2 regions of the Mitsuokella sp. AF33-22 genome follow, and region 1 is predicted to be linked to the other one. Evidence: a T-box and tRNA genes for the amino acid it is inferred to sense, from the RefSeq annotation. Region 1 holds a T-box; the other holds one or more tRNA genes.

Region 1 (5,099 bases):
GCGATGTCCCGGTGGCGTATGTAGTCTATAAGCTGATCTTCGCCGAGGATGGCAAGACCGTGCAGGACGCGCAGTACGTCTTTGTCAACAAGATTTACTGCGAGATGGCGGGGCTGACAAAAGAAGAGCTTTTGGGGAAGCGCTTCTTGGAGGCCTACGAGAATGCGGACCTCGTCTGGATGACGTATTGTACGAGGGCGTATCAGGCGGGCAGGGCCATCCGTGACTGCATATATGCGCCGGAGATCGATCATTGGCTGGATTTCACGATCATGCCGCTCGAGCAGCCGGGCTATGTCGCTTACACATTCATGAATGTCGATCTCGACCGTGCGCGGCAGCTGCAGATGAAGCGCGAGTACACGACGAACGACATCATCCTGCGCATCTCGAAGATTCTCAACGGCGAGGACGATTACGAGACGGCGATGAACCACGCGCTGCGGGAGCTCAGCCATGTGCTGCACCCGGACCGTCTCTACATCCTCGAGACGGATGGCGAGACCGTCTCGAATACCTTTGAGTGGTGTGCGCCGGGCGTTCAGCCGGAGATGGATACGCTGCAGCATCTCGACTATCAGACGTACATCGGCGGCTGGGAGAAGTTCCTCGAGAAGGCGTCGAGCGTTATCATCGAGGATATCGAGATTTTGAGGGACGACGATCCCGTCGACTACTGGAACCTCAAGCGTCAGGGCATTGAGCGCATCATCGACGCGCCGTTCTATCACGCGGGCGAGCTCATCGGTTACCTCGGCGTCGACAACTATGAGAAGAGTGAACTTGTCAATACGGTCACGGTGCTCGAGACGGTGTCGTACTTCATCGCCTCGAAGATCACGAACCATCGCCTCATGGTGGAGCTCGAGCGTGCGAGCCGCTACGATGCGCTGACAGGGCTGCACAACCGCAACGCCTGCATCGAGAAGATTGACTTCCTGATGCAGCATTCGAGCTATGCGGGCATCGTCTACGCGGACGTCAACGGCCTCAAGGAGATTAACGACATGCACGGCCATCAGGCAGGCGATGAAGCGCTGAAGCGGGTGGCCCGGCTGCTCGCGAAGTGCTACGGCCTCGAGAACACCTACCGCATGGGCGGCGATGAATTCCTCGTGCTGATGCCGCTCGTCACAGCACTCGATTTCAAGAACAGCTTCCGCCGCCTGCGCGAGCTGGTCGGCCGTGAACAGGACTTGTCCATTGCCCTCGGCAGCAACTGGGTACCCGACACCGCGCACCTGAACGAAGCCATCTGCCGCACCGACCAGCGCATGTACAGCGACAAAGTCGAGTACTACAACCGCCACGGCAAAAAAATCCACGACCGCCACATCCCGCCCGAGATTCGGCAATCCACCGAAACAGAATCGCCTGTTTCTGTCTGACGACATGAAAAATCCCCATAAGAGCCTTGGAACGCTCATTTTCCAGGGCTTCTATGTTTTTTAGTGGCAAAGTTTCTTTTATGAGATCAGGTCTTTTCCTGAGATAAGTCGGATATACTTTTACCGAAGACATGCTGGTTGCAATTTTTTTTTGCATGTGATAAGATGATTTCCATATAAAGCAAAGACGATGAGGAAGAAGAGTACGCGCCTGGCCTGGTGCAGAGAGGGGACGGCTGGTGAGAGTCCCGGCAGGAGGGTGCGGAAGGTAGCTTCGGAGTTTTCCGGCTGAACGTCAGTAGGCGGGGACGTGGGCGGCGTTAACGCGAGAGTCATGCGGCCGTGGCTGCATGAGAAGATTGGTGGTACCACGAAGGCAGGCGCTTTCGTCCTTTTGGACGGAGGCGCTTTATTTTTTTGAGGAGGATTCGTATGCCAGAGAAAGAAGAGCTCGGGAACAACATCCCGAAGGTTTATGACCCGCAGTCGTTTGAGAAGAAATGGTATGAGTTCTGGGAGAAGAACAAGTTCTTCCATGCTGAGGTCGACAAGAGCAAGAAGCCGTACAGCATGGTCATCCCGCCGCCAAATGTCACGGGCCAGCTGCACATGGGTCATGCGCTTGACAATACCCTGCAGGACATCCTGATCCGCTACCACCGCATGCAGGGCTACAACACGGTCTGGATCCCGGGCTGTGATCACGCCGGCATAGCGACGCAGGCCAAGGTTGAGGCCGCTCTGCGCAAAGAAGGCACGAACCGCTATGAACTCGGCCGCGAGAAATTCCTCGAGCGCGTCTGGGACTGGAAGGAGAAGTTCGGCAGCCGCATCATGTTCCAGCTGCGTTCGCTCGGCTCTTCGCTTGACTGGGACCGCGAGCGCTTCACGATGGACGAGGGCTGCAGCCGCGCCGTCCGCGAGGTCTTCGTCAGCCTCTACGAAAAAGGACTTATCTATCAGGGCACGCGCATCACGAACTGGTGCCCGTCGTGCAACACGGCCATCTCGGACATCGAGGTCGAGCACGAGACGGAGCAGGGCCACCTCTGGCATCTGCGCTATGAGGTAGAGGGAGAGACGGGCAAGTATGTCGAGATCGCGACGACGCGTCCGGAGACGATGTTCGGCGATACGGGCGTCGCCGTCCATCCGGATGACGAGCGCTACAAAGATCTCGTCGGCAAGACGCTGATCCTGCCGGTCGTCGGCCGCCGCATCCCGCTGTTCGCCGATGAATACGTCGACAAGAACTTCGGCACGGGCGCCGTCAAGGTTACGCCGGCGCACGATCCGAACGACTTCGAGATGGGCCAGCGCCATCACCTCGAGGAAATCAAGGTCATTGGCAACACGGGCAAGATGCTCGAGGGTGCCGGCAAGTATGCGGGCATGGACCGCTATGAATGCCGCAAGGCTCTCGTCAAGGAGCTCGAGGAGACGGGCGTGCTCGTCTCGGTCGAGGATCATGAGCATTCCGTCGGCCATTGCTCGCGCTGCCATTCGACGATTGAGCCGCTCGTCTCGAAGCAGTGGTTCGTCAAGATGGAGGGCCTCGCAAAACCGGCCATCGAGGCGGTAAAGGACGGACGCATCCAGTTCGTGCCGGAACGCTTCACGAAGACGTACATCAACTGGCTCGAGAACATCCGCGACTGGTGCATCTCGCGTCAGCTCTGGTGGGGCCACCGCATCCCGGCGTGGTACTGCGATGACTGCGGCGAGACGAGCGTTTCGCGTACGGATCTCACGGAGTGCCCGCACTGTCATAGCAAGCATATCCATCAGGATGAGGACGTGCTCGACACGTGGTTCAGCTCGGGGCTCTGGCCGTTCGAGACGTTCGGCTGGCCGGACAAGACGCCGGAGCTCGAGCAGTTCTACCCGACGGCGACGCTCGTCACGGGCTATGACATCATCTTCTTCTGGGTCGCACGCATGGTCATGATGGGCCTGGAGTTCGGCAAGGACATCCCGTTCCATCACGTCTTCATTCACGGCCTCGTGCGCGACAGCCAGGGCCGCAAGATGAGCAAGTCGCTCGGCAACGGCATCGACCCGGTCGAGGTCGTCGAGAAGTACGGCGCCGATACGCTGCGCTTCATGCTCATTACGGGCAACACGCCGGGCAACGATATGCGCTTCTACTGGGAGCGCGTCGAGAGTGCGCGCAACTTCGCCAACAAGATCTGGAATGCGTCGCGCTACATGCTCATGAACCTCGAGGGCTTCGATAAGAGCTTCAAGCCGGAGGAGAACGACTTCACGCTTGCCGACAAGTGGATCCTTTCGCGCTATGCCAAGACGGCGGAAGGCGTCACGAAGAGTCTCGATAACTTCGAGCTCGGCGAGGCCGGCCGCATGATCTACGAGTTCATCTGGAACGAGTTCTGCGACTGGTACATCGAGCTCACGAAGGCCCGTCTCTACGACAAGGAAAATGTGCGCGCCAAGAATACGGCGCTCTATGTCCTTTCCTATGTCCTCGAGCATACGCTGCGCCTGCTGCATCCGTTCATGCCGTTCCTCACGGAGGAGATCTGGCAGAAGGTGCCGCATGACGAGACGTTCAAGAGCATCATGATCGCGGACTGGCCGACGGAGAGCGATGCGCTCGTCAACGATGCAGCCGAAGCACAGATGACGGCCATCATGGAGACGATCAAGACGGTGCGCAATCTGCGTGCCGAGGTCGGTGCGGCTCCGGGCCACAAGAGCGAGGTCATGCTCCACTTCACGGAAAGCGGCCTGCGTGAGGTCTTCGCCGAGAACGAGGGCTACCTCAAGGCGCTCGCTGCGGCTGAGCCGGTCACGCTGCTCGCGGACGATGCCGAGAAGCCGGAGAACGCCATGGCCGGTGTTGTCGATGGTGTCGAGATCTACCTGCCGCTCAAGGGCCTCATCGATGTCGAGAAGGAAACGGCCCGCCTGCAGAAGGAACTAGACAAGCTCGAGAAGGAGATCAAGCGCCTCACGGGCAAGCTCAGCAACGAGGGCTTCCTCAAGAAGGCCCCGGAGGCTGTCGTCGCCAAGGAGCGCGAGAAGCTCGCCGGCTATGAGGAGAAGAAGCAGGCTGTCGAGGGACGTATCCAGGATCTTGCCAAGCTTTGAGAAATGGAGCGACGTGATATGAATTATCAGGAAGCCATTTCCTATCTGGAAGGGCTGAAGATTTTTGGCATCCGGCTCGGACTCAGCCGCATCACCAGGCTGCTGGAGCTCCTGGGGGAGCCGCAGGATCGTTACCGCACAATCCATGTGACGGGGACGAATGGCAAGGGCTCTGTCTCGGCCATGCTCGAAGGCATCCTGCGCCGCAGCGGCATCCATACGGGCTTTTACAGCTCGCCGCATCTCGTTTCCTATACGGAGCGCATCCGCGTGGACGGTCAGGCCATCAGCGAGCAGGAGTTTGCTGACGGCGTGGCGCTCATCCGTAAGAAGGCGGAGCAGATGGCGGCGGAAGGCGACGAGTATCCGACGCAGTTCGAGGTCCTGACGGCCCTGGGCTTTTACTATTTCGCCAAGTGCCAGGTCGAATACGCTGTCATCGAGGTGGGTCTCGGCGGCACGCTCGATTCGACGAATGTCATCACGCCGGAGGTATCGGTCATCACGAATGTCACGTTTGAGCACGCGGATAAGCTGGGCGGTACGCTTGCAAGCATCGCGGAGAACAAGGCGGGCATTATCAAGGAGGGCGTGCCGGTG
Region 2 (5,099 bases), on a different contig from region 1:
TGGTCGACGTAGTAGAAGCGCTTGCGCATGGAATCGAAATCCGTATTGTTGCCGAATGCCGGATTTGAATAGAGATCCTTGGCATAATTCCAGAGATTCGGGTAATCGACAAGGCGTTTCTTGTTGACGAAGTACTTCTGATAGAAGACGAGGTCAAAGCGCGAAAGCGTCACGAACAGGCGGATATCCGGCAGCGTGATCGTATCGCCCATGAGATAGCGGCGCGTTGAGAGGCGCTTTTCGAGCCAGTCAAGGCGGTCGAAAATCTTGTCATAATAGAATTCGTATTCTTCCTGCGTGCCAACGAGCGCCGCGAGATTGACGGCAAGATTGACATCGGCATAAAGGATGATGTTCAGGGCGTCGATATCCTCGCGCAGGTCCTCGGGATAGATATCCGGTGCATCCTTGGCGATATAGTCCTTGAAGGCAACGGCCAGCTCGGCATCGAGCACGTGGTAGTCGTTGTTGACGACCTTGCCCGTCTTGACATCGACGAGAGCCGGCACCGTGGCACGCTGATCGAAATCAGGATCTGCCTTGCGATAGCACTCGCCCAGCGAATGAACACCGAGCACGGGATCCTTCTCATCCGGCTCCAGCGTGAAGAACCAGTCGCCGACGACACCGGCCGGACGCAGCGGGTCGACAACGCCCTTCGAGATCACCTTGTCGAGGCCCAGGAGATCGATCGCGATGGAGATGCGGTTGGCCCAGGGGCAGTGACGCGACCAGACGAGGCGGTAACGGTCCGGCTCCACCGGCAGCTCGCCCGTCAGGAAGCTCGCCGTGAACTGCGGCTCCTCCTCATCATTGTATTTCTTGCGGCGATTGAAGTTCGAGGCATCGCGGCCCTCATACTCCTTCTGCTCGCCGTTGGCACGCGGATTCGTCGTCTGCAGCTCCGAGAAATCAATCGGGCAGGGATCCATCGCACGCTTGAATTCCACCTTCTGTCGCTCTGCTGCAATATCCTTGTCTTTTATAGCCATCTGTATCGTCCTCCATATTTTCATGCAAAAAAGGAGACTCCAAGCGAGCCTATGGAAACGATTCAAAAAAATGACTGTGCCCTTATAGGCTCCATCGTCATGATCCGAAGCAAAATCCATATGCTGCTCAGAGTCTCCAATTCTTTTGGTCAACTCATCTTATGGGCTTTATCATATCAGCTAAAACATATAATGTCAATATGTTTTATAAAATTTTAAACAAAAAAAGCTGCACGCATCGCGTACAGCCTGAGTATTCATCTGGTGCTCGCTGAGGGATTCGAACCCCCGACCCCCTCCATGTGACGGAGATGCTCTAGCCAACTGAGCTAAGCGAGCAAACAAAAAGAGGTTTCGTCGTCCGACGAAACCTCATCTTTCCTAAATGGTGGGGTTAACAGAATTCGAATCTGTGACCTCCTCGATGTCAACGAGACACTCTAACCAACTGAGCTATAACCCCATGTCTTAACGACAGGATTTATTATACGGCATATCGCCGTTCCTGTCAACAGGGATTTGAAAAATTATCATAAAAAATTTTTCACCGTCTTCGTGCTATAATAGATGGGTAACATATTGATTCCAGGGGAGGGAATGTTTCATCATGAACGATTTACTCGATGTCCATATGCACACGCTTGCCAGCGGGCATGCGTACAATACGATCCGTGAGATGCTGACAGCCGGCAAAAAGCACGGCCTGCAGCTCGTCGGCATCTCCGACCATGCACCGGCCATGCCCGGCTCCACCCATCGGTTTTACTTCGAAAACATGCGTGTCTTCGACCGCCAGGCATACGGCCGGGAAGCCGGCCTCGAGGTTCTCATGGGCGCAGAGCTCAACATCCTCAATGAGACGGGCAAGGTGGACCTTGAGGAAAAGGCCCTGAACTCCCTCGACTACGCCATTGCCAGCCTGCACAAGCAATGCATCGAGCCGGGCAGCGTGCTCGAGAATACGACGGCCATCATCAGCGCCATGGCCAATCCCCACGTCAAGATCATCGGCCATCCGGATAATCCGACCTACCCGGTTGATTTCGATGCACTTGCCCGGGCAGCAAGGGAAAATCACGTGCTGCTCGAATGCAACAACAGCTCGTACCGCTCACACGGCAGCCGCGCCGGATCCCGTGAGACGGCGAAAATCATGCTGGCCGCCTGCAAGAAATACGGCACGCATGTCATCATGGGCAGCGACGCCCATATCGATCTCGATGTCGGCAACCATACGGGCTCCCAGGAAGTCCTCGCACAGGCCGGCTTCCCGGAGGAACTCGTCATCAATACCTCACCTGAGAAGTTCAAGGAATGGATTCGCGGTTAAAGCCGTCGCAAAAACGTTAAAAAGGAAGACAGCGCAGCGGGAATCCCCCGGAATGACAAAATTGCATGGCAGGGCCTCCGTCATATTGACGGAGGCTTTCGTGTTCCTTATAATAGTAACGTTATATGCGTAACGTTGTAAACAACGTCTGGAACAGAAAAGGAATGGTAAAACATGAACTTATTCCGCACCAAAAGCATCGAACAGATGCGAGAAACGGCCGCCCATTCAGGCATGGCCAAGACCCTGGGCGCCTTTGACCTCATCCTGCTGGGGATTGGCTGTGTCATCGGCACCGGCATCTTCGTCCTGACGGGCGTGGCGGCAGCCAAGTACGCCGGACCGGCCGTCACGATTTCCTTCATGATCTCGGGGCTTGCCTGCGCCCTCGCGGGCCTCGCCTATGCCGAATTCTCCTCCATCGTGCCGGCCTCCGGCAGCGCCTACACCTACACGTATGCGTCCCTGGGCGAATTTATCGCCTTCATCGTCGGCTGGAATCTCATCCTTGAATACACCGTCACGGCAAGCGCTGTGGCCTCCGGCTGGTCCGGCTACGTCACAGGTCTCCTGCTCTCCGCGGGCATCGACCCCGGCCACGCCTTCACGCATGTGCCGGCCGACGGCGGCGTCATCAACATCCCGGCCATCTTCATCACCCTGCTGCTCTCCGTGCTGCTGATCCGCGGCACGCAGGAGAGCACGAAACTCAACCGCATCCTCGTCGGCGTAAAGCTCACGGCCATCGCGATTTTCCTATTGCTGGCCATCCCGCACGTCAATACGATGAACTGGGAGCCCTTCATGCCGTTTGGCGTTTCCGGCATCTTCGGCGGCGCCGCCATCGTCTTCTTCGCCTACATCGGCTTTGATGCCGTGGCCACGAGTGCCGAGGAGTGCAAGAATCCTTCGCACGACCTGCCGATCGGCATCATCGGTTCACTCGTGATCTGCACGGCACTCTACGTCATTGTCGCCGGCGTGCTCACGGGCATCGTGCCGTACACGGAGCTCAACAACCCGGAGCCCGTGGCCTTTGCCCTGCGCTATATCGGCTACAACCTCGGCTCGGCTCTCGTCGGCGTCGGTGCCATCGCCGGCATCACGACGGTCCTGCTCGTGCTGCTCTACGGCCAGGCCCGCATCTTCTTCGCCATGAGCCGCGACGGCATGGTGCCGGCACGCGTCTGCAAGATCCACAAGCGCTATCACACGCCTTATATCGTCACGGTCATGGGCGGCATCTTCGTTTCCATCATCGCCGGCTTCGTCCCCATCGGCATCATTGCCGAAATGGCCAATATCGGCACGCTTTCGGCTTTCCTCATCGCGGCCATCGGCGTCATGGTGCTGCGCGTCACGAAGCCGGAAGTCCCGCGCACGTTCCGCTGCCCGTTCGTCTGGCTCATCGCACCGCTTGCCGTCCTGACGTGCGGATACCTCATGTACCACCTGCCCTGGGAGACCTGGGTCCGCTTCATCGTCTGGTGCATCTTCGGCTGTCTCGTCTATTTCGGTTACAGCTATCAGCACAGTGCGCTGGCACATCCTCACGAAGAGGAATAATTCCCCTCATGCACTTGAACATCCTTTGACAAAGTTTATGACCTGGGTATAAAATTAGGATTATAACAACTAGAAGAATTGTCCTCTGTGAAGGAAGGAATACCATGTTTGTACATGAACTGATTTACCAGGGAGATCCGGATTCCCTGGCCATCGTCGATCACGAGCGCCGCATCACTTACCGGGAACTCGGGCAGCACGTCGCTGCCTGCCGCGACCGCCTCTACGCCGCCGGCGTGCGCGTCGGTGACCGCGTCAGCATCTTCTCGCGCAACAGTGCAGATTACATCTACGCCTACATGGCCATCGCCTCGCTCGGCGCCATCGCCGTCCCCATCAACTTCCAGCTCAGCAACCGCGAGATTGCCTACATCATCAAGGACTCCGGCTCCCGTCACATCCTGACGTACCAGCCGCTGAACCTCGTCGATGCGCTCGCCGCGCTGCGCTGCGACATGCGCGTCACGCAGCATGATATCCGCCAGATGAGCAGGAAAGACGAGCGCATCCAGTCGGCACCGCCCCTGCCCGCAACGTTTGACGAGCAGAACCCCTGCGTCATCATCTATACCTCCGGCACGACGGGCGCGCCCAAGGGCGCTGTGCTCTCGCACCGGAACCTCATCGCCAATGCCGAGCAGATGAGCTTCATGGGCTGCGAGGCCAAGCATCACGTGCTCTGCGTGCTGCCGATGTATCACTGCTTCGGCTGGACCTGCTCCGTACTCTACCCGCTGTTCTGCGGTGCAGAGGTCGTCATCCTCGATTCCTTCACGCCGAAAGAAACGATCAGCGTCATCCGCAACGAGAAAGTCAACGATCTCTACATCGTGCCTTCCATCTGCAGCCTGCTGACCAAGCTGGCCACGAAGGAAGACATGGCATCGCTGCGCCTCGTCGTCTCGGGCGGCACGACCCTGCCGCTGAAGATCGAACAGGACTTCATGAACAAATTCGGCGTTGATATCTGCGAAGGCTACGGCCTTTCTGAGACTTCGCCGGTCGTCACGATGAACCCGCCGGAACGCCCGAAGGTCGGCTCCTGCGGCCCCGTCGTGCCCGGCATCCAGTGGAAGCTCGTCGATGCCGAGGGCAAAGAGGTCCCGGACGGCGAAGCCGGCGAGCTCGTCGTCAAGGGCGACAACATCATGCTCGGCTACTGGAATCTCCCGGAAGCCACGAAGGACGCCCTGCGCGGCGGCTGGTTCCAT

The links. The T-box of region 1 lies ahead of DWZ54_RS07745 (valine--tRNA ligase). A T-box ahead of a tRNA ligase gene usually reads a tRNA of that ligase, here a tRNA-Val.
Region 2: it has a tRNA-Val gene. The T-box ahead of DWZ54_RS07745 (valine--tRNA ligase) is inferred to sense a tRNA for this amino acid. The anticodon was not compared.

What each region holds. Positions count from the first base shown of each region.
Region 1 covers NZ_QRQA01000010.1:74,041-79,139, forward strand. Annotated here, with positions in the region: gene DWZ54_RS07740 (sensor domain-containing diguanylate cyclase) at 1-1,388, shown strand, start outside; T-box leader at 1,570-1,785, shown strand; gene DWZ54_RS07745 (valine--tRNA ligase) at 1,821-4,499, shown strand; gene DWZ54_RS07750 (folylpolyglutamate synthase/dihydrofolate synthase family protein) at 4,518-5,099, shown strand, end outside.
Region 2 covers NZ_QRQA01000011.1:71,302-76,400, reverse strand. Annotated here, with positions in the region: gene DWZ54_RS08275 (glutathione S-transferase C-terminal domain-containing protein) at 1-992, opposite strand, end outside; tRNA gene DWZ54_RS08270 (tRNA-Val) at 1,255-1,331, opposite strand; tRNA gene DWZ54_RS08265 (tRNA-Val) at 1,379-1,455, opposite strand; gene DWZ54_RS08260 (phosphatase) at 1,600-2,322, shown strand; gene DWZ54_RS08255 (amino acid permease) at 2,497-3,888, shown strand; gene DWZ54_RS08250 (class I adenylate-forming enzyme family protein) at 3,993-5,099, shown strand, end outside.